3 regions of the Bacillus sp. FJAT-53060 genome follow, and region 3 is predicted to be linked to each of the others. Evidence: riboswitches for the same ligand, from Rfam matches in the RefSeq annotation. Region 3 holds a riboswitch; each other region holds the start of a gene.

What was found. A riboswitch is a leader RNA that binds a small molecule or an ion and turns the genes downstream of it on or off. The one in region 3 is predicted to bind S-adenosylmethionine.
Region 1: it holds a riboswitch for S-adenosylmethionine, as region 3 does, so the genes downstream of both, WAX46_RS07865 (methionine ABC transporter ATP-binding protein) here and WAX46_RS04010 (methionine biosynthesis PLP-dependent protein) in region 3, are expected to answer to the same signal.
Region 2: it holds a riboswitch for S-adenosylmethionine, as region 3 does, so the genes downstream of both, mtnW (2,3-diketo-5-methylthiopentyl-1-phosphate enolase) here and WAX46_RS04010 (methionine biosynthesis PLP-dependent protein) in region 3, are expected to answer to the same signal.

The regions. Positions count from the first base shown of each region.
Region 1 is NZ_JBAWSW010000015.1:47,681-57,897, forward strand. Features, by position in the region: gene WAX46_RS07820 (3-hydroxyacyl-CoA dehydrogenase/enoyl-CoA hydratase family protein) at 1-2,251, shown strand, start outside; gene WAX46_RS07825 (acetyl-CoA C-acetyltransferase) at 2,264-3,439, shown strand; gene WAX46_RS07830 (acyl-CoA dehydrogenase family protein) at 3,454-5,235, shown strand; gene WAX46_RS07835 (arsenate reductase family protein) at 5,347-5,703, shown strand; gene gcvH (glycine cleavage system protein GcvH) at 5,769-6,152, shown strand; gene WAX46_RS07845 (YusG family protein) at 6,198-6,434, shown strand; gene WAX46_RS07850 (toprim domain-containing protein) at 6,566-6,910, shown strand; gene WAX46_RS07855 (thioredoxin family protein) at 6,923-7,225, shown strand; gene WAX46_RS07860 (SCP2 sterol-binding domain-containing protein) at 7,346-7,687, shown strand; SAM riboswitch class I at 7,790-7,897, shown strand; gene WAX46_RS07865 (methionine ABC transporter ATP-binding protein) at 8,051-9,076, shown strand; gene WAX46_RS07870 (methionine ABC transporter permease) at 9,069-9,737, shown strand; gene metQ (methionine ABC transporter substrate-binding lipoprotein MetQ) at 9,752-10,217, shown strand, end outside.
Region 2 is NZ_JBAWSW010000040.1:5,345-14,279, forward strand. Features, by position in the region: gene WAX46_RS13035 (pyridoxal phosphate-dependent aminotransferase) at 159-1,349, shown strand; SAM riboswitch class I at 1,394-1,495, shown strand; partial or broken gene mtnW (2,3-diketo-5-methylthiopentyl-1-phosphate enolase) at 1,603-1,851, shown strand; gene WAX46_RS13045 (aspartyl-phosphate phosphatase Spo0E family protein) at 2,436-2,678, shown strand; gene WAX46_RS13050 (ATP-binding protein) at 2,726-4,231, opposite strand; gene WAX46_RS13055 (MarR family winged helix-turn-helix transcriptional regulator) at 4,436-4,891, shown strand; gene motB (flagellar motor protein MotB) at 4,924-5,688, opposite strand; gene motA (flagellar motor stator protein MotA) at 5,681-6,475, opposite strand; gene WAX46_RS13070 (ATP-dependent Clp protease ATP-binding subunit) at 6,852-8,935, opposite strand, start outside.
Region 3 is NZ_JBAWSW010000006.1:24,171-34,387, reverse strand. Features, by position in the region: tRNA gene WAX46_RS04020 (tRNA-Val) at 1-70, opposite strand, end outside; gene metC (cystathionine beta-lyase) at 188-1,366, opposite strand; gene WAX46_RS04010 (methionine biosynthesis PLP-dependent protein) at 1,363-2,481, opposite strand; SAM riboswitch class I at 2,560-2,665, opposite strand; gene WAX46_RS04005 (esterase family protein) at 2,882-3,622, shown strand; gene WAX46_RS04000 (YjcG family protein) at 3,675-4,190, shown strand; gene WAX46_RS03995 (GNAT family N-acetyltransferase) at 4,197-4,634, shown strand; gene WAX46_RS03990 (hypothetical protein) at 4,715-4,972, opposite strand; gene WAX46_RS03985 (ATP-dependent helicase) at 5,099-7,408, shown strand; gene WAX46_RS03980 (stage VI sporulation protein F) at 7,425-7,682, opposite strand; gene WAX46_RS03975 (YjcZ family sporulation protein) at 7,821-7,934, opposite strand; gene WAX46_RS03970 (hypothetical protein) at 8,019-8,240, opposite strand; gene WAX46_RS03965 (hypothetical protein) at 8,319-8,444, opposite strand; gene WAX46_RS03960 (DUF1360 domain-containing protein) at 8,516-8,869, opposite strand; gene WAX46_RS03955 (spore coat protein) at 9,038-9,433, shown strand; gene WAX46_RS03950 (spore coat protein) at 9,477-9,803, shown strand; gene WAX46_RS03945 (spore coat protein) at 9,892-10,217, shown strand, end outside.

The DNA of each region.
Region 1 (10,217 bases), on a different contig from region 3:
GGCAAAAAATCTAACGCTTGATTACCCTATTGTTCGAAATAGATTAAGTCAAGAAGCGATGAAAAAATTGTTAAAGCAAAAGCCAGCACCTCTTACTTCAGCAAAAAACTTATCATACATCACACCCGGAAATCTCACAGATCACCTTTCCTTATTACAGGATGCTGACTGGATCATTGAAGTCGTTACTGAAAAGCTCAGCATTAAACAACACGTATTCTCTCTCATCGACGAGTACCGCAAAGAAGGCAGTATCATATCAAGCAATACATCTGGTATTTCTGTAGAAAAAATGGCAGAAGGTCGATCAGATGATTTTAAGCGCCACTTTCTAGGCACTCATTTTTTTAACCCAGCTCGATATTTAAAGCTCTTAGAAATGATTCCTATTCAAGAAACAGATCCAGAAGTACTTACATTTATGAAAACGTTTGGTGAGGAAGTACTCGGGAAGGGCGTTGTTGAAGCGAAAGATACGCCGAACTTTATTGCCAACCGTATTGGTACTTATGGACTTCTTGTCACAGTGCGTGAAATGCTTGAGAACAAATATACAATCGGGGAAGTTGATTCTGTTACAGGTCCATTGATTGGCAGACCGAAAAGTGCTACCTTCCGTACACTTGATGTCGTAGGACTCGACACGTTTTCACATGTTGCCCGCAACGTATATGAACAAGTAGAAGGAAAGGAGAAAGATATTTTCAAGCTGCCTGAGTTTATTGAGAGAATGCTCGAAAAAGGGTGGATTGGGAGCAAGGCAGGACAAGGTTTTTATCAAAAAAATGGGAAGACCATTTTAGAGCTGGACCCGGTGACGCTCACATACGGAGAGCGGACGAAGATGAAGGATCCAGGCATTGAGATTGCCAAGCAGCAAAAGGGGACAAAAGCAAAATTAAAAGCACTTATTTATCAAGATAGCCGTGCAGGGCAATTGCTCTGGAACATGACGGCGCCTGTGCTTCTTTATTCGGCTCATCTAAAAGACGAAATTGCGGATGATATCGAGTCCATCGATAACGCAATGAAATGGGGATTTGGTTGGCAGCATGGTCCATTTGAGTTATGGGATGCGATTGGTGTCAAAAAAGCCGTCAGTCGAATAGAAGCAGAAGGACACAGCATCCCAGCATGGGTGCAAAATATGTTGTCAGAAGGACATGAAACATTCTATCAAGAGAATGCCGAAGGAGAGCGAGCCTTTTATCAGAATGGGGCCTATGAACAGAAGAAAGGAAACGAGAAAAATATTTCTCTAGCCAGATTGAAAAAGAAACAAGGTGTCATTTTCAAAAATACAGGTGCAAGCTTCATTGATATCGGTAATGATGTCGCCTTGCTTGAATTCCATTCTAAGAGCAATGCGATTGGACTAGATGTCATTGATATGATCAATCGTGCTGTAGATGAAACGGAAAAGAATTATAAAGGGCTTGTCATCGGAAACCAAGGGAAAAACTTCTGTGTTGGCGCAAACCTTGCCATGATTTTAATGGAAGCGCAGGACGATAATTTCTTTGAAATTGACTTTGTGATTCGCCGATTCCAGCAGGCGATGATGAAGGTGAAATATAGTGAGCGTCCAGTCGTTGTTGCACCGTTTGGTATGACGTTAGGAGGCGGGACGGAGCTTTGTCTGCCGGCAGCGGCTATACAAGCGTCCAGTGAAACGTACATGGGACTTGTTGAAGCGGGGGTCGGATTGATTCCTGGCGGCGGAGGAAACAAAGAATTATATCTTCGCCACCTACAAGGAGCGACTAAGCAGTCTGCGACGGCTATACAAGATGCCACGCTGCAAACCTTTGAAACGATTGCCATGGCCAAAGTATCAACATCAGCAGAAGAAGCTCGTGATATGAAGATGCTACGTGCAAGTGATCGGATGAGCATGAACGGTGATCATGTAATCTATGATGCGAAACAACTGGTTCTTTCTCTTGATGAAGCGGGCTATCGTGCGCCGCTCAAGCAAAAGGTGCCAGTCATGGGGGAAACAGGCTATGCAGCGATGATATTAGCTGCTGAAAATATGAGACTGTCTGGATACATTTCAGAGCATGACATGACCATTGCGAAAAAATTGGCCTATGTCATTTCTGGCGGAAAACTGCCATTTGGTACAGAGGTGGATGAACAATATTTATTAGAGCTTGAAAGAGAAGCCTTTTTAAGTCTTGTAGGAGAAGTGAAATCACAGGCACGCATGCAGCACATGCTCGTCAAAGGAAAACCTTTACGTAACTAGGGGGGAGTCAAAATGAGAGAAGCAGTCATTGTAGCTGGCGCAAGAACACCAGTAGGAAAGGCCAAAAAAGGATCATTAAAAACCGTTCGACCTGATGATATGGGCGCATTGTGTGTGAAAGAAACATTAAAGCGTGCCGGTGATTATGATGGGGAAATTGATGATCTAATTATCGGGTGTGCAACACCAGAAGCAGAGCAAGGATTAAATGTTGCCCGGAATATTGGTGCATTAGCAGGGCTGCCTTATACCGTTCCTGCCATCACCATTAACCGCTACTGTTCGTCCGGTCTTCAGTCTATCGCTTACGCTGGTGAACGGATTATGCTGGGGCAAGCAGAAACCGTTTTAGCCGGAGGAGTCGAATCTATGTCACAGGTGCCGATGATGGGACATTCCATTCGCCCAAATGCACTTTTGGCAGAGCAAGCGCCTGAATACTACATGAGCATGGGGCACACGGCGGAGCAAGTGGCACAAAAGTATCAGGTTACCCGGCAAGATCAAGATGCCTTTGCGGTGAGAAGTCATCAAAAGGCAGCACAGGCATTACAGGAAGGGAATTTTTCAGATGAAATTGTGCCTGTTGATGTGACGGAAAGACGGGTAGGAGAGCAGTATCAATTAGAAGAACATCTATTTACGTTCTCACAGGATGAAGGCGTGAGAGCTGGCACAACAGAGGAAATCCTCTCAACCTTACGTCCCGCTTTCTCAACAAAAGGCACAGTGACCGCAGGAAACTCCTCACAAACAAGTGATGGTGCGGCGTGTGTAATGATGATGGATCGTGAAAAAGCGTCCTCTCTTTCTCTTCAGCCGCTCGCTAAGTTTAGAGCGTTTGCTGTTGGCGGTGTACCACCTGAGGTCATGGGAATTGGTCCGGTTGAAGCCATTCCGCGTGCGTTGAAAATTGCTGGACTTGAGCTGAAGGACATTGGGCTATTTGAATTAAACGAAGCCTTTGCCTCTCAGGCCATACAAGTCATTCGCCATTTAGGGATAGATGAAGAGAAGGTGAATGTCAATGGAGGGGCGATTGCGTTAGGACACCCGTTAGGCTGTACAGGAACGAAACTAACGCTGTCACTCATTCATGAAATGAAACGACGAAACGAGCAATTTGGCATTGTAACGATGTGTATTGGTGGAGGAATGGGAGCCGCAGGCATTTTTGAATTGATCTAAAGGGGGAATTCAGGATGAAAGCAATGGAAGATGTAAAAAAGGGTGGCAGTTTCTTAATTGATGAGACGAATTATGAGCATATCTTTACGCCCGAGGATTTCTCTGATGAGCATCAGATGATAGGGAAGACAACAGAGGATTACATTTTACAAGATGTTGTCCCGCACATAGAACAAATTGAAAATCATGAATTCGAGCATTCTGTTCGGCTCTTAAAAAAAGCTGGAGAGCTTGGACTACTTGGGGCTGACGTTCCAGAGGAATTCGGAGGACTTGGGTTAGATAAGGTTAGCTCAGCCATCATTACTGAAAAATTCGCAAGGGCAGGTAGCTTCTCTCTTTCCTATGGCGCCCATGTTGGCATCGGTTCTCTGCCAATTGTGTTGTTTGGAAATCAAGAACAAAAGGAAACGTACTTGCCTGGGCTCGCCTCTGGAGAAACCATTGCGGCGTACGCACTGACAGAGCCAGGATCAGGGTCTGACGCACTTGGGGCAAAAACAACTGCTGTACTGAATGAAGCTGGAACACATTATGTCCTTAATGGAGAAAAGCAGTGGATCACGAACTCCGCTTTTGCAGATGTCTTTGTCGTTTATGCTAAGATTGACGGAGAACACTTCTCTGCTTTTATCGTAGAAAAGGATTTTCCAGGTGTCAAAACTGGACCAGAGGAGAAAAAGATGGGTATTAAGGGATCATCGACGAGAACATTAATTCTGGAAGATGCCCAAGTACCAAAAGAGAATTTACTTGGTGAAGCCGGAAGAGGGCATGTCATTGCCTTTAACATTTTGAATATTGGTCGTTACAAGCTGGCGGTCGGCACTATAGGTGCTTCAAAACGAGTCATTCAATTATCAGCAGAATATGCCAACCAGCGTAAGCAGTTCAAAACGCCTATTTCTCAATTTAGCTTAATTGGTGAAAAAGTAGCCAACATGTCAGCAAAGCTGTATGCCATGGAAAGTGCTGTTTACCGCACAGTGGGCTTGTTTGAACAGCGGATGGGTCTATTAAGTGAAGAGGAGCAAAAGGATGGGAAACAAATTGCGCAATCTATTGCTGAATATGCAATTGAATGTTCTCTCTGTAAAGTGCTTGGCTCCGAAACATTAGATTATATTGTGGATGAAGGAGTGCAGATACACGGCGGATATGGATTCATGCAAGAATACGAGGTCGAAAGAGCCTATCGTGACTCAAGAATTAATCGTATTTTTGAAGGAACAAATGAAATCAACCGTTTGCTTGTGCCAGGCACATTCTTGAAGAAAGCGATGAAAGGGGAGCTTCCTCTTCTTCAAAAAGCTCAAACCTTGCAGGAAGAGCTCATGATGATGATGCCGGAAGAGCCGGGTGATCAGCCGCTCGATCAAGAAAAATATTTGCTCGTCCATGCGAAAAAGATTGCCTTGATGGTGGCAGGTATGGCAACGATGAAGTACGGGAAAGCGCTAGAAAAGGAGCAAGAAATACTTGTGAATATAGCGGATATCGTGAATGAAATGTTTGCTGCTGAATCAGCGATCTTACGTACAGAAAAGGCAATCGCTACATCAGGTTCAGAAAAGAACGCTCAAAAGCTAGCCTACACACAAATTTTTACACAGGAAGCCTTTTTAAAGATTGAAGCACATGCAAAAGAATCCTTGATCGCCATGGAGGAAGGGGATTCACTCCGCATGAGCCTGTCAGCTCTTCGCAAGCTGACAAGATTCACCCCGATCAATGTCATCGCCAAAAAGCGTGAGGTGGCTAAACGTATCTTTGAAGCAGACAAATATTTCGTATAAAAAACGATTTGAAGGTGCGGATACAACTCCGCACCTTTTTGTAAGCATACATTTAGGTTTTTAAAATATTTTGTGATAAAATGTTGTCACAATTTGCAGGAGGTGATAATGGTGGCTTTAGATTTTTACGAATACCCAACTTGTGGTACATGCCGAAAAGCAAAAAAGTGGCTTGAAGAACACAATAAAGACATCAACAGCATACATATCGTCGAAGAGACGCCTGATAAAGAAACACTAAAAGTACTTTACGAAAAAAGCGGTTTAGAGTTGAAGAAATTCTTTAACACAAGCGGACAAACTTACCGAGAGTTACAGCTGAAAGATAAACTTCCTGCAATGTCAGAGGACGAGCAGCTAGAATTACTTGCGTCTAACGGAATGCTGATTAAGCGTCCGATTACAACAGAAGGTAAACGAGTAACAGTTGGATTTAATGAAGATACATTTAAAAGCGTCTGGAAATGATGTAACTTTCATTCAGATTGTGGTATCTTCAATATAGGCGGAAACAATAGACTGGAGGGTATTGAATGAGCACACCAAAAGATTTACGTTATTCAGAAGAACATGAATGGGTCAAGGTAGAAGGAGATAAGGTGCGTATCGGTATTACTCATTTCGCTCAATCTGAGCTAGGCGATATCGTTTTCGTTGAGCTTCCTGAAGTAGGAGACAAAATCACAGCGGACGAGCCTTTCGGAAGTGTAGAATCAGTGAAAACTGTTTCTGAACTATACGCACCGATCAACGGCACAATCGTCGAAGTAAACGATCAACTAGATGACAGCCCAGAATTCGTAAACGACTCTCCATACGAACAAGCATGGATGATTGTTGTTGAACCAGCTGATGCATCTGAAATCGAGAGCTTAATGACAGCTGAGCAATATGAAGCAATGACAAAAGAAGACTAATTTTTGTGAAATTGGACACTCTACCTTTATGGGGGGGTGTCCAATTTGTCCTTTCAAAAAGAACAGGTGGATATAACAGAGCATGTCACTGGGCGATTCAAAGAAGGTGGCATGATGCTTTACTATCTAAATGAAGAGATTGGCACGATGATTAGTGAAAATCAATATGAGTTAAAATCGGGTTATTCCTATGATCAAAATCGCTTTTATCGTCTGTCCGATACATTGACCCATGGAACTGAAAAATATGTAGACTGTGACGATGAAAATGGCTGGTGCTAATCACAGGTTAGGCTGCAGTGAGTACATGCTGCAGTCTTTTTAGTGACCAAGTGCCCAATCTTTACAACCTGAATGAAAGATTGTAATCTAAGGAAGAAGTGAATCAACGTCAAAAGGGCCGGGTGATCGTCATGAATGTCGAGATAGAAAAGGTCATCATAGTAGAAGGTAAATCGGACAAACAAAAGCTAAAAGAAGTCATAAGTGAACCTGTTACCATCATTTGCACCAATGGCACCATCAGTACATCCAAGCTGGATCAGCTTGTGGACGATTTATTAGGGAAAGACGTTTACATATTAGCAGACAGTGACGATGCTGGGGACAAACTGCGGAAGCAATTTCGAAAAGAATTCCCTGAAGCACTTCATCTTTTTGTCGACAGAACGTACCGCGAAGTGGCCGCTTCACCGTCAGCCCACATTGCATCTATCCTATTAGCTGCAAACATTGATGTTCATTCCAAATATTTATGAGGGTGGACGTATATGAAAGAGATTAAAGAGCATGCATTCAAGGAAATAGAGGACGATTTATTTCTTTTGTACTTATATACACCATTTTGCGGAACATGCCAACTGGCAAAGAAAATGCTGTCAGTAGTAGACGCGATGCAGCCGAATGTTCCATTTTACGAGAACAATTTAAACTATTCACCAAGTTTTGCGAAAGCATTTGAGATCGAAAGTGTACCTTGCTATCTTCTGTTTAAAAAGGGTGAGATCGTACAAAAAGGCTATGCCTTTCACTCAGTTCCATATCTTCATGAAATGATTGAAACCGCTAAATAAAGCGGTTTTTTGTCATATTTCAAGCAATTCATTTGAAAATTTGTCGAGCTATTTATAAAGGACAAGCCGATGTTAGTAGAGAAATGTTATGTACAACCAAATGACAGGGAGGTTATACATGTGGAAAATGTGAAAGCCCATGGAAACACAAAGCAGCAATTATTGTTAAAGCCGCTGCTCCCATCATCATCCTTGAAGATTACATTTGAGGCGGAAACTGACTCTTGTACACTGATTGTGGATGAACGTGGTGAAGTGAAGAAACTGCCTGCAATTGAGTTATCGGATCTCATCTTTTATGGTGAGAGAAAAGAAATTCTTCAATTATTAGATGGTGATCTGTCGTTACAGCAGCTGATTAGCCGGGGACAAGTCAAGGTGAAAGGATCATTCCGCGCGCTGCTTAGACTAGAGGCCGTGCTTTGGCTGACGAACGGTTTTTTCAGAAAGATGATAACGTAGTCGTTTACTTGGAAATTAGTGATTTACAGCGTTGACATATCTGAGATAGCATGATATTCTACGTTAGTAAAAACATGAACATCACATAAAACAACATATTTTCTCTTATTAAGAGAGGTGGAGGGACGTGCCCTATGAAACCCGGCAACCATCAGCATAGCTGAAATGGTGCCAATTCACTCAAAGCCGCAACGCTTTGAAAGATGAGAGAAAGGCGTATTTGAAATAAAAGGCCTTTCTGCTTGCGTTGCAGTTAGGTCTTTTTTACTGACCTGACGTCAAGCTGAGTCATGACAGTAAGAAGAATAAATGAACAATGTGATGGCAACCTATAGATTCAGCAAGAAAGCAGGTGAACAGACTGTGATCCATTTACAGAATGTATCTAAAACGTATCATTCAAAAAGCGGAAATGTTAATGCCGTGAAAGACGTCAACTTGGATATCGATAAAGGTGAAATATTCGGAATTATCGGGTATAGCGGGGCAGGGAAAAGCTCCCTTATTCGCCTACTAAACGGTCTGGAGCTGCCAACAGAAGGGATTGTTGAAGTGGCAGGCAATCGGATCAATGAAGTATCGAATGCGAAACTTCGTAAAGCAAGACAGGAAATTAGCATGATCTTCCAGCACTTTAACCTACTCTGGTCGAGAACAGTGCGACAAAATATTATGTTCCCCCTTGAGATTGCAGGTGTACCGACGTTAAAACGGAGAGCCCGTGCAAATGAACTGATTAAATTGGTCGGTTTAGAAGGAAAAGAAAATGCTTATCCTTCTCAGCTAAGTGGTGGACAAAAGCAGCGTGTAGGTATTGCGAGAGCATTAGCGAATGACCCCAAAGTTCTTCTTTGTGACGAAGCAACGTCTGCGCTTGATCCGCAAACAACAGATTCGATCCTTGAGCTTTTGGCCGATATCAATAAACGATTAGGGCTAACAATTGTGCTGATCACACACGAAATGCATGTCATTCGCAAAATCTGTCATCGTGTGGCAGTGATGGAAAATGGACGCATTGTCGAAGAAGGCGAAGTATTACCCGTCTTCAGACAGCCGAAGGAAGAAATGACGAAGCGATTTGTGAAACAGCTTGCTGAACCAGAGGAAGCGAAAGAAACAATCGAGCACGTCTTAGAGCGAGTGAAAGAAGGTCAGGTAGTACGGTTGTCCTTTATCGGCGATTCTGCGGAACAGCCACTGATCACTGAAATCATTCGATCTTTCAAGGTCGAAGTGAACATCTTGCAAGGAAAGATTTCTCAAACGCAGGAAGGCGCGTTTGGAACTCTCTTTATCCATATGAATGGAGATGAGAACGAGGTTGAAAAAGCCATCGCCTATATCCAGAGCAAACAGGTTGAAATCGAGGTGATGACACATGTTTGAGAGATGGTTTCCGAACGTTGACCTAGATGTCATTTGGAATGCAACGGGTGAAACGGTTTATATGACGCTCATTTCACTAGCATTTGCTTTTGTCATCGGTATCATCCTTGGACTATTGCTATTTCTAACTAGCAAAGGCGGCCTTTGGGAAAATAAACCGATAAATGCTGTCATCGGTGCAGTCGTCAACATTTTCAGATCGATTCCTTTTATCATTTTGATCATTCTTTTATTAGGGTTTACAAAACTAATTATGGGTACTATTTTAGGTCCAAATGCAGCACTACCAGCCCTTGTCATTGGGTCAGCTCCTTTCTATGCACGTCTCGTCGAAATTGCACTTCGTGAAGTAGACAAAGGAGTCATTGAAGCAGCACGATCCATGGGGGCTAAAACGTCTACGATTATTTTCAAAGTATTGCTTCCAGAATCACTGCCAGCTCTCATTTCAGGCATTACCGTGACAGCTATTGCTCTTATTGGCTCTACTGCAATCGCAGGTGCAATTGGGGCAGGCGGACTTGGTGACCTCGCGTATGTGGAAGGATACCAATCTGGTAATACAGATGTCACACTTGTAGCCACTGTATTTATTCTCATCATCGTCTTTATTATTCAAATAATCGGTGATTTGATTACAAACAAAATTGATAAACGTTAAGGGAGGATTTATTCATGAAGAAATTGATTTTAAGTGGATTATTTCTAGCATTTGCAGGCATTTTAGCTGCATGCGGTTCATCTAATAACGCAAGCGAAAGCAAAACCATCACGGTTGCAGCTTCAAAAACACCACATGCCGAGATTCTTGAAGAAGCAAAACCACTTCTGAAAGAAAAAGGCTACGATCTAAAAGTGAAAGTACTTAGCGATTATAAAATGTACAACAAAGCGTTAGCTGAAAAAGAAGTGGATGCGAACTTTTTCCAACATACCCCTTACTTAAACGAAGAAAATAAATCAAACAAAGATTATAACCTAGTGAGTGCGGGTGATGTTCACCTTGAGCCTTTCGGTATCTATTCTAAGAAATACAAATCAGTGAAGGATATTCCAAACGGCGGCACAATCATCATGACAAACAATGTGGCTGAGCAAGGACGTATGCTTGCACTTTTACAAAATGCTGGTGTCATCAAGC
Region 2 (8,935 bases), on a different contig from region 3:
TTATGTAATTGTTTCATGTCTGCATGTATTTCTTAATTCAAGATATTATCAGAGCTGCTCTTTACATGTCAATCTTTTTTCCGAAATGGCTTTACAATTCATAAAACAATCTATTACAGTGAGTGTATTGTCAAGTAACTTGAATAGAAGGTGAAGAGATGGAATTTCAACAATCAGATGTGTTGAAACATTTACCGAAACAGTTTTTTGCAGCGCTTGTCCAAAAGGTACAGAAAAAAGTGCAGGAAGGGGTAGATGTGATTAATTTAGGCCAGGGAAATCCTGATCAGCCAACCCCGTCACATATTGTGAAAGCCATGCAGGAAGCTGTAGCAAAGCCTGAAAATCATCAATACTCCTCATTCCGTGGAACAGCAAAATTAAAAAAAGCCGCCGCTGTCTTTTATGAAAGAGAATATGGCGTCACGCTTGACCCAATGACGGAGATTGCGATTTTATTTGGCGGGAAAGCGGGACTTGTTGAGCTGCCACAATGCTTACTGAATCCTAATGATACGCTACTTGTTCCGGACCCTGGTTATCCTGATTATTGGTCAGGTGCCGTGCTTGCTGGAGCCAACATGGTCACCATGCCTCTGCTTGAAAAACATCAATTTTTACCTGATTACAATCTATTGTCAGAGGATGATAAGAAAAAGGCAAAATTGATGTACTTAAATTATCCAAACAATCCGACTGGCGCCACTGCAAGTCGTGCATTTTTTGAAGAAACTGTTACTTTTGCGAAAGATTACAGGATGTGTGTTGTTCATGATTTCGCATATGGCGGTATTGGATTTGATGGTGAAAAGCCTATCAGCTTCTTGCAAGTAGAAGGAGCGAAAGAGACAGGAATCGAAATTTTTACATTGTCTAAAACATTTAATATGGCAGGCTGGAGAGTAGGTTTTGCTGCAGGTAATCCGTCTGTGATTGAAGCCATTGAGCTTTATCAGGAGCATCTGTTTGTGTCACTTTTTAAAGCGACACAAGATGCAGCAGCAGAAGCACTTTTAGGTGATCAAACGTGCGTAAAGGTGCAAAATGATCGATATGAGAAAAGACGTAATACGTGGATCGCTCTATGCAAGGAGATTGGCTGGGACGTATGTGTACCGAAGGGGTCGTTTTTTGCTTGGTTAAAAGTGCCTGATGGGTATACATCTGAATCTTTTTCTGACTTATTATTAGAGAAAGCGCATGTAGTCGTTGCGCCGGGGAATGGCTTTGGTACACACGGTGAAGGCTACGTCAGAGTAGGCCTTTTAACAAGTGAGGAGCGGTTAAAAGAAGCTGCTGATCGAATCGCTTCATTGCAGTTGTTTGAAAAAAAGTCATTGTCAACGTAAAAAAATGGTGCGATAATTCAGCCAATATTTAAGAAAATTGAATATTCTTATTAAGCATAGGCAGAGGGACTAGCCTAATAAAGCCCGGCAACTGACTTCCATGAAGCATGGTGCTAATTCTTGCAGCAAGCGCTGAGAGATAAGATTCGGATGAATGAGACGAAACCTCTTTAAGGTGCTGACCAAGCACTTAAAGAGGTTTTTTTATTGACATAAGCAGGAAGCAATCGAAAAGGGGATTCCTAGTGAGTGAATTACAGCAACATATGTACAAACACACCGAGCGGATGAACAAATTGACCGAAAAGCGGAGCATATCGCGTTTGGATTAACGATCGGGTGAAAATGGCCTTTATCAATTAGAGGTGAAAATTGCTTGCCCTGAGGCAACTTTTCAGCTGACATACCCGCCGTTTTAACGTCGATTTTTGGAAAACTTTCACTAGATAGAAAAAATAAAGCTTGTCGGTATAGACTTTTCGGCAGATTTAAAAGAAGTCTGACTATTTAAAAAAAAACATATGAAGAGAAAGGGTTCGCACGTTATATGCAGTCAATTTAGCTGGTAGAACCTTCGATTTTAAAGGTCGAGCAAGGAAGGCCGATTGGAGCTGATGCGAGAACACATTACTTGAGAACGAACAAGAGGCGGCAGTTTATTTAGAAAAGCAAGGGGTTATTTATGAACATTGGGATATTGAAAAACTACTAAATCAGTTATCATAAAAGTATAATTTAACATAACAATAAAAATAAGTAATTTTGGCTGTTTTGCAAAAGGAAATTCGAGACATATACAAAGCGCAAGACGTGATCTCTTAATCTGCTTTTTTAGGAAATTAGGTATAAAATGAGAAAGAAAATAGTTGATATTGATCTTTTGCATAGGATAAAATTCTGTTTAATCCAATATGTCAGTCCTGCCTGTTCAAATTTGAAGTTTACCCAGATATGTTTGGGTAAAAGTTCTTTGGCTGTAAAAAATTAAATAAAATAAGCACATTTTATTTAATTTACAAATAAGGTATAATTTTGGTGTCGGAAATTTAGAGAGTAGCAGATGAATTCATTGCGGGAGCTGAGATAATGAATATGTATGTAAGGAAAGAACAGTTGCTAATGTCAATTGATGAGAAGAGAAAACAGATGGTAGAAGCTGCTCAAGTGGAAGGGTATACTGGTGAGACGACAATCAAATACAGTCAAGAACTGGACAATCTGATGAATGAGTACCAGCATCTTCTTTTTCATGAGAAACATTCTGTTACCTCCTTTCATGATCTTGTGTCCCAAATGAGTCTCTTATCTGTGAATCGTCCCTCTTACTGACATGAAAAAACCGGTCTTGCATAAGCAAAACCGGCTGTATGCTTCAGCTAAAAGGATTGAGCGGAAGGGAGAATGATCATAACCGTTGTTCCTTTATTCACTTCGCTATGAATATCGATTGTCCCGCCATACATCGAAATGATTCGCTTACACACGACAAGCCCAAGGCCGGTTCCTTTTTCCTTCGACGTAATAAATGGCTGGAAGATATGCTTTAGCATCTCTTCTGGAATGCCTTCACCCGTATCTTTCACTTTAATGATGACATGTTCTTTCTCAGCTTCAATCACAATCTTCAAATGACCGCCATTTGGCATAGCTTCTAGAGAATTTTTTGCTACATTTAATACGACTTGTTTAATGTGATCCTTCGTGCAATATACACCAACATCTTGAATTGTATTGATTTGCAAATCAACCTCGACATTATAAAGGTTAGCCTCAGAGAAAACGATCGGCATAATTTCACTCACAATTTCTTTCACCGAATTATTCTGCCATTTTTCTGCAGTTGGTTTTCCTAACACAAGAAACTCACTGACTATTTGGTTAATCCGTTTAATTTCTTCCTCTATAACAGAAAAATAGAGCTGATCTTCTTCTGAATGATACTTCTTTTGCAGTAGCTGTATAAATCCGCTGATGCCTGTTAATGGGTTGCGGATTTCGTGCGCCGTACTTGCTGCGAGTGTTCCAATCAATTCAAGCTTTTGCGCTTCATTTTGATGACGCTCCTGCTGGGTTTGCCTTCTTAAAATGATATATTGGACAAGTGTGAATAGAATATTTAATAAAATAAATGCACTGGATAAGGGAAACAACATAACAGACAGCACTTCACTTGTTGTAGCACGCTGAGGATAAACCTCTAGCTTCCAGCTGTTTTCATCTAAATATGTAGACACGGTGCTGCCTTTTTCTGATGCTGGCTGCGGTCCACTTGTAAACACAACATGGCCATTCTGGTTCAGCATCTTAAAATGAAGCTCTGGATTCAATACATTCATAATGTTTTTTAAATAATCAATTTGAATGGCTGCGACTAGCACATTTGTGACTTGTTCGTTTTCATCCAAAACTGGTACACAAATGGAGAGAATCCGCTGTTTTGTAATTCTACTCACATAGTTATCCGTGATCACGGTCTGCTTTGTCACTTGAATGCGCTTAAAATAATCTCTGAAGGATAGATTGATTTTTTCCTTTAACGGTGTGGTGCTTGCTGTTACATTTCCTTTTTTGTCTAGGAGATACAAGCCTGAAAAACGAGGTTCTTGTTTATAAATTTTATCTAGGATGTTCTTTACTTTTTTCGTTTCCAATGGCTGGTCAAATCCCATGGAAAGGGATGATAATCTCGCTTCTGTTTCACTAATTAAATAATTCATTTGGTTTTTGTGAATATTTAACATAATTGTAGCGGTTTGTTTGTTTTTTAAATCAATTTTTTCCGTTTCTTTTTCGTAGATAAAATAACTAATGATTAGGGTTGGAATCATCACCAAAATAAGGTATAGTCTGACCTTCTTCCAAAACCCTTTCAGTATTCTCATCATTCATCGCTCCAACGTTTTACCTAATAGACTTATTATAGCATTGAAACTATCTATATTACGATCACTTGTGTAATTTTTAAAAAATTAGGTGATTCGTTCTGGTCTCATTTTCATGCTAATAAAGAATCAAGATGTTGACATTTTACTTATTCTTTATTAATGTCACATTAGTGGGGTGCATTTTATAAAGGATGATAAAGAATGGAAAATCTTAATGTTGAGAAATCTTTGAAATTATTTATTGTATTATCACGTGCCTATCGTTCAATTAATCATCACATGAACAAACATATAGTTAAGCACGGTCTGAATCCGACTGAATTTGCTGTACTAGAATTGCTATATCATAAAGGTGATCAGCCGCTACAGCATATTGGCGATAAGATTCTACTAGCAAGCGGAAGTATCACATATGTGGTCGATAAATTGGAGAAAAAAGAACTTCTAAGTCGTAAGGATTGTGCGGATGACCGCAGGGTGACATTTGCACATATTACGGAACAAGGACGAGCTTTGCTTGATGACATCTTCCCAGATCATGCGAAAGAAATCCATGAGATGATTAGTGTGCTAAGTGAAGAAGAGCAGGATGCCTGTATTGATATGCTCAAACATGTGGGACTGCGTGCAAAACATTTATATGATCATAAAGAATAAACATATAAAAAAGAAGCCACTGGCTTCCTTTTTTATTTCCCTTTTTTCTCAATTGGTAAAATGAGTACTTCTACGCGTCTGTTTTTACTTCTGCCTTCCGCTGTATTGTTTGAGGTAATCGGCTTAAATTCACCGTACCCTTTTGTACTAAAATTCTCTTGGTCTAGGTTGCTGTTCTCTAGTAGAATATTTAAGAAGTTGACAGCACGAATGGCGCTTAAATACCAGTTGGATTTAAATTCTGAATTTCTGATGGGTACATTATCTGTATGTCCGCTAATGACAATGTCATGTGCGGGGTTAATGACGAGCAGCTTTGAAATTTCTTTTGCTAACGGGACATCTTGTGGACGAATGACCGCTCGGCCAGAATCAAAGAAAATACTGTCTTCAATTGTAATAAGCAAACCTTCATCTGTGAGCTTTGTTTCAAGTTTAGACTCAAGGTTTTTATTTGCAATGAATGAATCCACTTGTTTTTTTACCTTTGTGAGTACCGCGTGATCTCGGGCTTTCGCTTTGGCTTCTTCATCTTCCTCTGCTGATTTCTTGATTTGATTACTGTTTTCGGTTTCCTCAGTGCTTTGCATGCTTGATTGATCCATAACACCAGTACCACCAGTAAAGACAACATTAAAAGACTTGGCCATCTGTTCATATTTTGCAGCATCAATGGAACTAGATGCAAAGAGCACAATGAAGAGGGCGAGAAGAAGCGTCAGAAGATCGGCATAAGGGATAAGCCAAGACTCATCTACATGTTCATCGTGATCATGTTTTTTACGTTTCCTAGCCATTCTGTTTTTCTCCTTCTTCAATGACAAAATTTGCACGTTCATTCGCTGGTAAGTACATCGAAAGTTTTTGTTCAATGACTTTTGGAGATTGCCCTTCAAGAACAGAAAGAATGCCTTCAATCATAATAAGACGAAGTTTGACTTCTTCTTTGGATTTACGTTTAAGCTTGTTCGCAAATGGATGCCATAAAACATACCCAGTAAAAATCCCAAGCAGTGTGGCAACGAAGGCAGCACTGATGGCGTGTCCTAGTTGTTCAATATCTCCCATGTTTGCAAGTGCAGCAATCAACCCAACAACTGCGCCAAGTACACCAAGAGTTGGTGCGTATGTTCCTGCTTGTGTAAAGATTAATGCACCTGACTGATGTCTTTCCGACATCGCATCGACTTCTTCTGTTAATACGTCTCGAATAAATTCTGCACTTTGGCCATCAACCGCCATGCTTAAGCCGTTATTTAGGAAATCATCATCTACTTCCTCAAGATTTGCTTCTAATGCTAAAAGACCTTCACGACGAGCAATTTGTGCCCAGTTTGAAAAAAGAGGGATCATTTCTTGAATCGTTGGTAGCTGGCTGTCTTTGAAAATTTTTCCGAACAATTTTGGCGTTTTCTTAATCTCACTAGATGGGAATGCAATGACAACAGCTGCAATGGTCCCGACAATAATTATCAATATAGCCGCCGGGTTGATAAGAGCGGTTAGACTCACACCTTTCAAAACTATACCGACACTCAGTGCAATAAATGCTAAAATAATACCAATTAACGATGTTTTGTCCATTATCTCACCAAATCCTTTAACTATCTTTTTCTATAGTTAATATCGGTGTGTTCTAGAAGGGTTTTAGTCAGAATATAAAATTAAGACAGTTTCTGTGAAGAAATTTTGACGAAACCGCTTTCTATACACCGTAAAAAGAAACCCCTTCTTTAATAGAAGGGAATTTCCAGTTCATTAATTTGAGTCGCTTTTATTTAAAAGTAGTTCTTTTAATTTTTCTTCATACATGATTTTGATAAGGTCATAACTCCAGTTCATCATGTGATCCACCTCCTTTTCTTTTATCGTAAAAGAAAAGAGCCAGGTGAGCGTCAGCTTACAGGTGGAACTTAGCCATCACAATATGATGGAGCTTTTCATCCTCCTTAGGATGTACTTATCCTTTTTTCACAACAATTTCATCATGTTCAACATCAACTGTAAAACCAGAAAGATGTTCTTCTTCAAGCAAGATCTCAGTCATTTGATCCTCGATGTGCTCTTGAATGGTTCTTCGTAATGGACGGGCACCAAATTGAGGATGATATCCAAGCTCTGCTATTTTTGCTTTTGCTTCGTTTGTAACGTGAACGGTTAGATTTTGCTCTTTTAATTGCTCTGATAGCTCATTGAGCAGAAGATCAACAATTTGAACTAAATCGTTTTTGTCTAATGAGACAAAATGAATGATGCTATCAAAACGGTTCAAAAATTCTGGTTTGAAATAGGTGCTGAGTGAATCAATTAGTAATGGTTCCTCAATCGATTCTTTCTGATCAGACTGGAAGCCGACTTTGACTGTTTTATCATTGCTGCCTGCATTACTTGTCATGATGATGACCGTGTCTTTAAAGCTGACGGTTCTACCTTGGCTATCTGTTAATCGGCCATCCTCCATGATTTGCAAGAACATGTGCTGGACATCAGGATGTGCTTTTTCGATTTCATCAAGCAAAATAATGCTATATGGTTTTCTGCGGACCTTTTCAGTGAGCTGACCAGCTTCATCATGCCCAACATAACCAGGAGGGGAACCGATGATTTTGGATACGGAATGTTTCTCCATGTACTCACTCATATCTAAACGTATGATGGCATCTTTTGAACCGAATAATTCTTCAGCTAACGTTTTGGATAATTCGGTTTTCCCGACACCTGTTGGTCCAACGAAGAGGAAGGAGCCAGTCGGTCTATGTTTTGCCTTTAAGCCAGCTCTGCTTCTTTTTACAGCTTTCGCCACTTTTTCAACCGCATGTTCTTGACCAATGACTCGCGCTTTTAGGCGGATGTCAATTTCTTTCAATTTTGTTTGTTCGTCTACTAGCAGTTTGCCGACTGGGATGCCTGTTTGTTCTTCCACAATGGCTTGAATGTCTTCAGTTGTGACGACATGTTCTTTGTGATTTGTTTTATTTTGAAGTCTTGATTCAATCGCTTCTTCTTCATCTCGAAGCTTCGCTGCTTTTTCATATTGTTCTTCTTTTAAAGCAGCTTTTTTTTCTGCGGCGATTTGCGCAAGACGGTTTGTCAGTTCATCTTCACTTGTTACATCAAGGGTGAGGTTCGCTTTTGAACCTGCTTCATCCATTAAATCAATGGCTTTATCCGGTAAATGGCGGTCTTGAATATACTGTGAAGATAACTGAACGCACGCCTTAATGGCTTCGTCAGAATAGGTGACACCATGATAGGCTACATATTTATCTTGAATTCCCTTTAAGATCTCGATTGCTTCGACCTGTGTTGGCTCGTCAACGATAACTGGCTGAAAGCGTCGTTCAAGTGCGGCATCTTTTTCAATTTGGCGATACTCTTTTAACGTGGTCGCACCTACTAGCTGCAGCTCGCCTCGTGCAAGGGCTGGTTTTAAAATGTTTCCAGCATCCATTGATCCTTCGGCAGAACCTGCGCCTACAAGAAGATGAATTTCATCTACAAACAAAATGATGTTTTTACGACTTTGCAATTCTTTGATTACCTGCTTCATTCGTTCCTCAAATTGACCACGTACACCTGTGTTAGCGACAAGTGAGGAAACATCTAATAAATAGATTTGTTTGTTTTTTAATTTATTTGGTACATCGCCATTTGCAATTTTCAGTGCAAGTCCTTCGGCGATTGCTGTTTTACCTACACCTGGTTCACCAATGAGAACAGGGTTATTTTTATTTCTTCTATTTAAAATCTCGATGACTCTTGCGACTTCTTTATCACGGCCAATGACTGGATCAATCAGACCAGCATGTGCGCCATTAGTTAAGTTCCGGCCAAGCTCGTCGAGTAAGCCTTTTTGTTTAGGCTGCTCTTGACTTGAGGCATGTCCTGTTGGTTGAGAGAAGAATGAACTTCCTCCGAACAGGTTAGGTCCCATTTTCATTTTTGACTGCTCCATCAAAGAGGTGTAGCAGTCTTCACATAAAGCCATTTGGCTGCGGGAAGAATTCACTTGCATATTCAGGCGAATAGTTGCTTCATTTACTT
Region 3 (10,217 bases):
TTCCGACTGGGCTCGAACCAGCGACCTCTACCCTGTCAAGGTAGCGCTCTCCCAGCTGAGCTACGGAATCAAGTTATGTATCAGTTCTGGGCTTTCTGTTACTGACAGTCTCTATTATATAACCATAAGTAGAGGGCGTCAATGGGTTTGTTCAAAAAAACAAAAAGCCGGCTTTTTACAAGTTCATTTATGATTGGTTCACAAGGACGGGCTTTAGTTGATCGAGTGCTTGTTTGAAGTCGTGTTTGAGATCCTCTCCGTTTTCGATACCAACACTTAATCGAAGTAAACCGTCTGTGATACCTCTTTTTTCTCTTTCTTCTTTTGGCATGGCGGCATGTGACATTTTTGCGGGGTAGGAAAGAATCGATTCGACAGCGCCGAGGCTGACAGCGAATACAGGTAATGTGACACTCGCGACCAATTCTTTAACCGCCGCTTTGTTTTCTAATTCAAACGAGAGAACAGCTCCTGCTCCGCTTGCTTGCTTTCGCTGAATCTGCGCACCTGGATGGTCATCTAAGCCTGGGTAGTATACTTTTTTCACCGCAGGATGTTCTTTCAGAAATGAAGCCAATTCTAATGCCGTTTGGCTTGCTTTTTCTAATCTGACCTGAAGGGTTTTTAACCCTCTTAACACAAGCCAGCAATCCTGAACGCCAAGGACAGCACCGAAGGAGTTTTGCAGCTGATATAGTTCCTCTCCCAGCTCCTCGTCTTTGACCACCGCTAAGCCAGACAGCACATCACTGTGACCGCTTAGAAATTTCGTTGCACTGTGCAGCACAACGTCAACGCCTAGGAATAGCGGCCGCTGGAGAGCAGGTGTTAAAAACGTATTATCTAAGAAAGTCAGACAGTCATGCTCTTTCGCAAACTGGACAACGCCTTGAATATCCGTAATATTTAGTGTTGGGTTTGACGGTGTTTCCATGTAAATGACCTTCGTATTCGATTGAATACCTTGTTTGACTTCATTCAAATCCGTCATGTCCACAAAGGTATGCTCAATGCCAAATCTCGAAAGGACTTGTGTAATCATACGGAATGTTCCGCCGTACACATCTCTAGTGACAAGGACGTGATCTCCTTTTGATAAAAGGAGAAAAGCGGTTGAAATGGCTGCCATGCCTGAGGCAAAGGCAAGACCTCTTGTTCCTCCTTCTAACGCTGCAATGGTATCCTCTAATGCTTGACGTGTAGGGGTCCCTGATCTGGAGTAGTCATATTGGCCAAATTCATCGAAGCTACTTTGATGAAACGTTGACGCATGCTGAATCGGTACACTAACTGCACCTGTTGAACGGTCTGTTTTAAAGGCATTATGAACTAGTTTTGTTTCGAGTGTCCAATCGTGTGTGGTCATTTTGCGTGTACCTCCTTTTTGACTTTTGATAGTGCCTGTTTAAGGTCGGCTTTCAGGTCATCTACATGCTCAATCCCAACAGAGAAACGGAGCAGTTTGTTACACACACCGTTTGCAATGCGAATCTCCCCTGGAATGTCCATGTGCGTTTGCGTGGCAGGATACGTAATGAAGCTTTCGATTCCACCAAGGCTTTCTGCAAAACAAATCGTTTTTAGCTGCTTTAAAAATGGATTAACCCAGTCTTCTTTTACTACACGGAATGACAGCATCCCCCCCTTGCCTGGGTAAAGGACATCTTGGATTTCTGGCTGCTTCTCTAAAAAGTCGGCTAACTCCTTCGCATTTGCCTCGTGCTGTCTAATTCTAAGAGCCAACGTTTTCATCCCTCTCATTAAAAGCCATGAATCAAATGGAGATAAAACCGCTCCGATGGCGTTTTGATGCTGGAACATGTCCTCAGATAGCTGCTCCCCTTTTGTCACCACAAGCCCGGCAAGGACGTCGTTGTGTCCGCCTAAATATTTGGTTGCGCTATGAATGATAATATCCGCTCCAAGCGTAATCGGCTTTTGCAAGACTGGTGTGTAAAAGGTGTTATCGACAATGACCAAAGCGCCCTGTTCTTTTGCAATCTTCGCAATCTTTTGAATATCCGCTTCCTGCATGAGTGGATTAGTCGGCGTTTCAATAAAGACGGCTTTTGTGTTTGGCGTGATTTTAGAGCGTAAACAGTCTTCATCTGAAAAATCATCATATAAAAAACGAAGGCCATACTTTTTCCATTCGTTCTCGAATAAACGGTATGTACCGCCATATAAATCTGATGAAACAATCAGTTCATCTCCGCTCTCAAATAGAGCCATGATCGTTTGAATAGCAGCCATTCCCGAACTGAAGGCAAAACCGGCCGTCCCTTCTTCGAGTGAAGCAATCGCATTTTCTACGAGCTGTCTTGTTGGGTTTTTCGTCCGAATATAATCAAACCCTGTTGATTCACCAATGCCTCTATGTCTGTATGCTGTTGAAAGATAAACAGGGGGACTGACCGTGCCAGTCGCCTCTTCGCTACGGTTTCCAATTTGGGCTAATTTCGTTTCCACATGTTCTGTCATTTGACACCATCCTAAGTAAATATCTGATTTCAAAACAGAAAACCCCTTCTTCATAAGAAGAAGGGGTTTAATCGCTTCCTCTTATCTTCCAAGCAAAAAAGTTGCTTGCTGGATTTAGCACCTTGGTATATCACCGGTTGCTGAGGTTTCAAAGGGCCAGTCCCTCCACCTCTCACGATAAGAATGTGTTGTCTGTACTAATTCTTAATAATGTAACGCATTAAAACTCATTTTTCAAGTGGAAATGTAGCAATTAATTAAAATTTTCTGTATTTTGTAGCAGATTGGATGTCAGTAGATTTGATTGCATGTTAGTATATAGGAACAACGCTGTTTTTCATGTTACAATGAATGGAAACGTTTCACTTATGATGAATTTGGTTAGCTGGAGGAATGGATTATGGTGAAGAAAACAGGAATCATTCAAGAAGAAACTTTACAATCAAAAGAGCTTGGGACGGACATGACAGTTTTAATCTATTTGCCAGTCAATTACTCTCCCCTTTATACATATCATGTCATCATTGCACAAGATGGTCATGATTATTTCCGCTTAGGTAAAATAGGCAGACAGGCGGAAGAACTTATGCAAAACAAAGAAATCGAACGCTCGATTATTATTGGGATTCCGTATGAAAATGTCACTGAAAGGCGAAATACCTATCATCCAGACGGCAAAAAGTTTGAAGCGTATAAACGTTTTTTGGCAAATGAACTTGTCCATTATATTGATGAACACTATCCAACGTATCAAATTGGATCAGGACGTACGTTTATTGGTGATTCACTAGGTGCTACGATTTCACTCATGACAGCCATTGATTACCCTTCTTTATTTGGCGGGTTGATTTTGCAGTCTCCTTACGTCGATAAGACGGTCTTACAAGCAGTTAAACAATCAACATCTCTTTCTCATTATGCCATTATTCATCAAATTGGGTCAGAAGAAACGGCAGTGAAAACAACCGATGGTCAAGTGCTTGATTTTATCAAACCGAACGAAGACTTAAAGGCCCTTCTTGAACAGTCTGGTGCGGATTATTTATTTGAGACATTCGAAGGTGATCACAAATGGACGTTTTGGCAGCCGCTCATCGCTCCTTCGTTAAAAAGAATTCTCCCATATTCGTTTAACAACTGAATTTTGTTATAATAAAGAATAATAAATACTTTATTAATCAGGAGGGAACATGATGAAATACGGAGTTGTTTTATTTCCATCAAAAAAATTGCAAGATATTGCGAATTCTTATCGAAAACGTTATGATCCGAACTATTCACTCATACCGCCTCATTTAACATTACGAACACCTTTTGAGTTAACGGATTTAGAAGCAGCTGAGGTCGTCTCAACCCTACGAGATTATGCAAAAAATGCCTCTCCTATTACCTTACGTATTAAAAAATTCAGTTCATTCGCTCCTGTAAACAACGTCATATATATGAAAATAGAACCGAACCAGGAATTAACGGCTCTAAATGATAAATTGTACACTGATCCACTTGCTGGTACACCTGAATATGCATTTGTTCCGCATGTAACAGTGGCTCAAAAATTATCAGATGATGAGCATTCAGACGTACTTGGCACATTAAAGCTGAGAAAGATTGATCATGAAGAAACGGTTGATCGCTTCCACCTTTTATATCAATTAGACAATGGATCTTGGACCGTTTATGAAACATTTATTTTAGGAGAAGAGGGTTAAAGACATTTGAAAACAGTCATCGCAAAAGTACAAACACAACGAGAAGATGCATATTACGTTCGAAAAGAAGTTTTCGTGAAAGAACAAGAAGTCCCATTAGAGATCGAAATTGATGAACTAGAAGACGAAGCCATCCATTTTGTCATTTATAATGATGACAAAGAGCCACAGGCTGCTGCTAGACTACGTATCATTGAAGGTCAAAAGGGAAAGCTTGAACGGATTTGTGTGTTAAAAGAGGCGCGCTCTTTCGGCCTTGGCCACAAGCTATTAGAGGCGCTAGAGACCGAAGCTATTGCTAAAGGAGCAAAGGAAGCTGTCTTGCATGCACAAGTCCAAGCTCTTCCTTTCTACGAAAAGAAAGGCTACAAAGCCATTTCTGAACCGTTTGAAGAAGCAGGTATCACACATGTCAAAATGACAAAAACACTATCTGCTAGATAACAAAGTAAAGCCAGGGCATCATGGATGCTCTGGCTTTTCTAGATTCATCATCATTCGGATAGGTAAGAAAGCGCAATCATTTATATATAGACATTGATATAAATGCCCTTTCCTTCTTCCATAAACATATCTCGCACAAAGCGTTCCCGCTTTTTTTGCTGAACTTTCTTTTCTGCTTCTGTCATTAAGTCCTCTTTTTTCTCCAGCTCTCTGTATACCTTGTCATGAAAAGTGCGCGTGACCTTTGTCACTTTCGCATAGTCTTCTTTATCCTGAGGAGCAGGACGGTTGCTATACTGAAAATACAGATCCGGCTGAATCGGGGCTATATATCCCATCAAAAACGCCTCCTTTGCTTCTCTTCTATTCTACTATTCCCTAATTATGACTGTATGAAACTTGCTTCATTTGATATGATTAGATTTGTTTCTTTTTAAGATTGATTGACAATTGGAGGACTAGCTTTGAAATGCGCACGACGACATGATCGAACGATCTCATTACATATGTATTCGAGAGAACATTATCAATTCCTCTATGATGAGGGAAAAAAGGGGCACTTATCTTGCCCATATTGCGGACAACCCGTCTTTTTCAGATTAAATATACATGAAGAACCTACCTTTATTCATAAGCAAACGTCTCAGCAGGAGATGTGCGAAAAGGCTGAAGAACAACAAGACATGAAAACGACAGAACCAGAGGAAAGTGCTTCCTACAAAGAACTTGACGGCTTCCGTTTTCCAACTGGCAAACAGATCATCTCGCAAACGAAGGAATCGTTTGACTGGCAGGAACCAAGGTTGGTTCATTTGAGCGAAGCCATCCATTTAGAAGAGAATAAACATGTACATACCATCGACCTCTTTCCGCAAATCACCTTTAGTACACCGCAGCTTCAAGCTGTGACACATCAAGACGGTCCAATGCTTGTGCTTGCTGGTGCCGGCAGCGGGAAAACAAGGGTGCTGACGGCTAGAGCAGCTTATCTGATTTCGCACCATCAAATGCCCGCTCATCATATATTACTCGTGACCTTCACCACAAAAGCAAGCAGTGAGATGAAAGAAAGGCTGCGCAAGCAATACCAGCTTCATCCCTCACAAGAGAGTCAGGTCGTGACGGGCACCTTCCACAGTCTTTTTTATAAAATGCTGCTTCATGATGATCCGAAGAGATGGAACGGCCAGCACCTAATCAAATTTGACTGGCAAAAGGAACAGTACATTCGCAAAGCGCTCATGAATGAAGGGCTTGATGAGAAAGAGTATCCAACCGATCAGGTGCTACAATCGATTGGTTATTGGAAAAATGCTTTTTTACCAGACGAACTTCCTGAGCTGAAAGATGAAAGGGAAAAGCAAATGTGGACGATCTATCAGTTGTATGAACAGCAAAAAAGAGACAATCAGCAATTTGACTTTGATGACATGGCGATTGCCTGCTTACACATGCTGACTGAACAGCCTGAACTCCTCAAACGATATCAAAAACGATTCAAGTATATTTTGGTGGATGAATTTCAGGATATTAATCCGGTTCAATATCAATTAATTCAACTGTTAGCCGGAGAATCCGAGCAGCTATTTTGTGTCGGTGATGATGATCAAGCCATTTATGCCTTTAGAGGAAGTAATCCCGCTTTCATTCTTGATTTCAAGCAGGACTATCCTTCCGCTCAGATCGTCCATTTACATGCGAATTACCGTTCTCACCATACAATTGTCGCAAGTGCAGATGCCATCATTAAAAAAAATCAGCATCGTTATGAGAAAACGTTAAAAGCCGTTCGTGCTGAGAAAGTCCCTCCGACTCTCTTTTATCCATATGATGAGGAAGAGGAAGCGACCATGATCGCAGCAGATATTCTGGATAAAATGAAAAACGGAGCAAAGCCGAATGATTTCTGTGTGCTGTTTAGGACCAAAACAGGCGGACGCGCCATTTATGAACGGCTTCATCAATCGGCCATTCCATATGAGACGGATGCTGGCGTCAAAGCCTTTTACAGCAGACGAATGGTTCGGATACTGCTCGCCTTTCTTTCTTTAAGTCAAGATGCAGATGATGTCGCTGCAATGAAACAGTTGCTGCCGGTTTTCTTTTTAAAGCAACAGACACTGAATACTCTAAAGGTCCTGACCATTACGGAAGATTGTTCAATGGTAGAAGCGCTTGGAAAACTAACAGACATTCAGCCGTTTCAGCGTAAAAAGCTCCAATCGATCGTTCCTCTTTTCCGAACTTTACGAACGTTAAAGCCGTCTGACGCTGTGGCATTTATTGAACAACAGATGGGACTTGGCGATTACTTAAAAAAACGTGTGAACGATACAAATGTGCTTGAAAAAGGGGCGGATGATGTACGTGATGTGAAAACAGCCGCCAAACGCTTTGAAACGATTGAAGCCTTTCTCTCACATGCTGAACATATGAAATCTGCCGAAAAGGAAAAAACAGACGAACCAGGTGTTCAGCTCATGACGATCCACCGCGCAAAGGGGCTTGAATTCCAAACGGTGTACATCACTTGTGTGATCGACGGTGCACTACCTCATGATTTCGCACTTGATGAACTAAGAAATGGTGATGAAGAAGCCCTTGAAGAAGAGCGGCGTTTATTATACGTTGCCATGACAAGAGCAGAACAATACCTCTATCTATCTGTCCCTTCTTTTAGAAGAGGAAAAACCGCTCATCATTCTCGTTTTTTGTACCCTCTTCTGAAGAAAAACCGTGAATTGTTCACACAAAAACAACAGGCCCCCCTTTGACTGGAGAGCCTGTTGTTTATTTTTTGTTGTTCATCATTTTAGCGATTGTATTGAAATCAAGCTTTTCTTTTCCACTTGTAATCGATTGGACGATTTTGTCTTCCATTTCTTTAGGTACACGTTTGTTCGCAAGCTGCGCTACTTTTTTAATAACACCTCGAACAGTGGCCTCATCTTTAAAGTTGGCATTTTGCAACGATCCTGCAAGCTTAAAGACATCATTCATATTGACACCTGTTTTATTTTCGACACTTTTAAAGAATTTATTATCCATTCATTTGCCTCCTCTTTGTGGAGTAATCACCATACTATATGAAAATAGGGGAGATATGTGCCTATCCTACTGCCTTGTTTGACCAAAGAGAAAGGAAAGCAAAAGGCTTCCCCATTGCTTCCCTCACCTTCTGACTGTTTAGTTAAAGAAAGAAGCACCAACGATGATGAGAAGAATAAACAACACGACGACAAGAACAAAAGTTGAACCATAACCGCCGCCATAGCCGCCACCGTAACCGTAACAACCCATATTTAAGCACCTCCTCTACTCCATTACAAAATATGAAAAAAACAAGAAATGGTTTGGACGATCAGATAAAAAAGTGCGGAAATTTTATTTCTGCTGTTTAAATACATAATCTGCGTCTCCATGACGCATCATGAATGCCTCTGTTTCTTTCGCAAAGGCGTCCATCTTCTCGCCAAATACCTTTAAGTGCTGCTCAAGATCATTCGCTTTATTAGCTAGATCCATTTCAACCTTTTCATACGCTTGTTCTTTCCCATCATGAGGTTTAGTGAACAAAGAGCCGATTAATTGTTCGAATGCGTCCATTCTGGTCACCCCTTCTCTCTTTCATATGCAGAACTCGAAAAAAGGGCAACAAAAAAACCGGATAAATCCGGCTTTCTACTATTCATATTTCTTTTTCTTTCCACAGCCGCAGCTAGTCTTCTTGATTTTTTTTTTATAAACAGATTGGTTTGACTGCGCTGGATAACCTTGAAGCATATGTGAAGGCGTTTCAGTTGGTTTCATCGCAACCCTTCCTTTCCTATTCCATGTTAGTATATGCATTTTTTTAAAGCGTGTCTGATCAGAATGCCTGTTTATTTCACAAGCAGCTTCGACACGACTGCTTCGATAATGCCTGCTGCTGCGGCAATCGCTAATAGTAAATTAAGCCACATGCTGACGAGAGGAAAAAGTATGTATATCACAAGTAAAGCAGCAGTACACCACATGCCCGTACACCAATAACAGCTTAATAATTCTCCTACCCAAGACCGCAGTCCTTTTCCTTTGATGATAATATATGTCTCGACTTCACCTTGTTCGTTTATTTCTTCTTGCTCTTCATGAAATAAACGGCGAAAAGGGGCAGTAATAGTATCAAACACGACCAATCTCGTCAGCCGAAAGGATGCGAGGGCAAACACGACAAAAGACAAAGCACCAATCAGGAAATCTCCACCTCCTTCTTTCTTCTTTTTCCGTCCTTTCTTTATATATGCAAACAGAAGGACCGCCATGATGATTCGAGTGGAAGTAAAATTGGGTTCTACTTTTTCACGCTTTCCGATTCCACCTTGAATCCCTGCTGCATTAAATAATGTATAGATAAGAAAGGAGTGAAAGTATTGTCTATTGAAGAAAGTGCTGATTTATTATACACACAACTGTTAAACGAATTAATGAGCAATTATGATGATTTCTTTGAGATCAAGGATTCCGAAAATGTCACGATTCATAAATCAGATGTAACAGCCGCACTCTCCCTTCAAGCGACCGTAACGACAATCATTACTCTTTTAATTCAAATTCTTGTACCAGACGATGAATTGGCTATAGAGATCACAGAGCAGCTTTTATCCACACAACAAGTGACAGTCCAAAAGAAAACGGTGATTCAAATCATCAATTGCTATAACGTCACGATTACATTATCTGATGAATCCATTTTGAACTCCGTACAAATTCTCACTCAAACACTGAATGTACTCTTAGTTGAAGCCGGCATTCTTTGACCCTTTCTTTTTCTAACATTACGAATGAAAGAGGTGACATGAATTGTCTGAAGAAAACAAAAAAGAAGATTTCGATATTGATACAAACGTAGACCCATTAACTAGTCTACTTGTCAGTGACGTTTTAAATAAGTACAACATTACAGCAGAAAACAGACGACCTTTAAATGACGAGCAAAAAAGAAGCATTTTAAAATTAGTAGAAGACCTTCAAAACAAAGCAAATGCTTTTGTCGAATCGCAAAAAGAAAAAAAACGCCTAGAAGAAGCTCAAAATAATCATCAAGAAGAGGCTCAATCAAAGCGTAGAACGAACACTTTAAGACAGCGTATCCATCAGCGAAGAGATTCTGAACAAAATAACATTTAGTAAAAATGGGTGATCCCAGCAAGATATATGCCCCAAACCAAATGCAGTAACTTCGCATTTAATAAAGTAAACGAGAGGGGGAAAAAACATGAGTTCAAAACCATATTCATGGGTAGCACTTGATCGTAATTGTAGTCACCAAGGAGACTACCATCACTATGACAGAAAACCTGTATGTGATGATGGTTACTATGACCATGATGAAAATATTCTACAAAACGCAGATCAAATTTCGCAAAACAAGCAAATCTCAGAAGAAGTTATCATTATTAGAGATTCTTGCGATATCAATGTTTCTTCTGTTGATGCTCAAGTCGCAGTTTCTATTCAGACAGCTGTACAACTGGCTTTAGTAGCTATTATCAACCTTTCAATTGCGGACAATGACTTAGCTGATCAAGTAGCACAAGATTT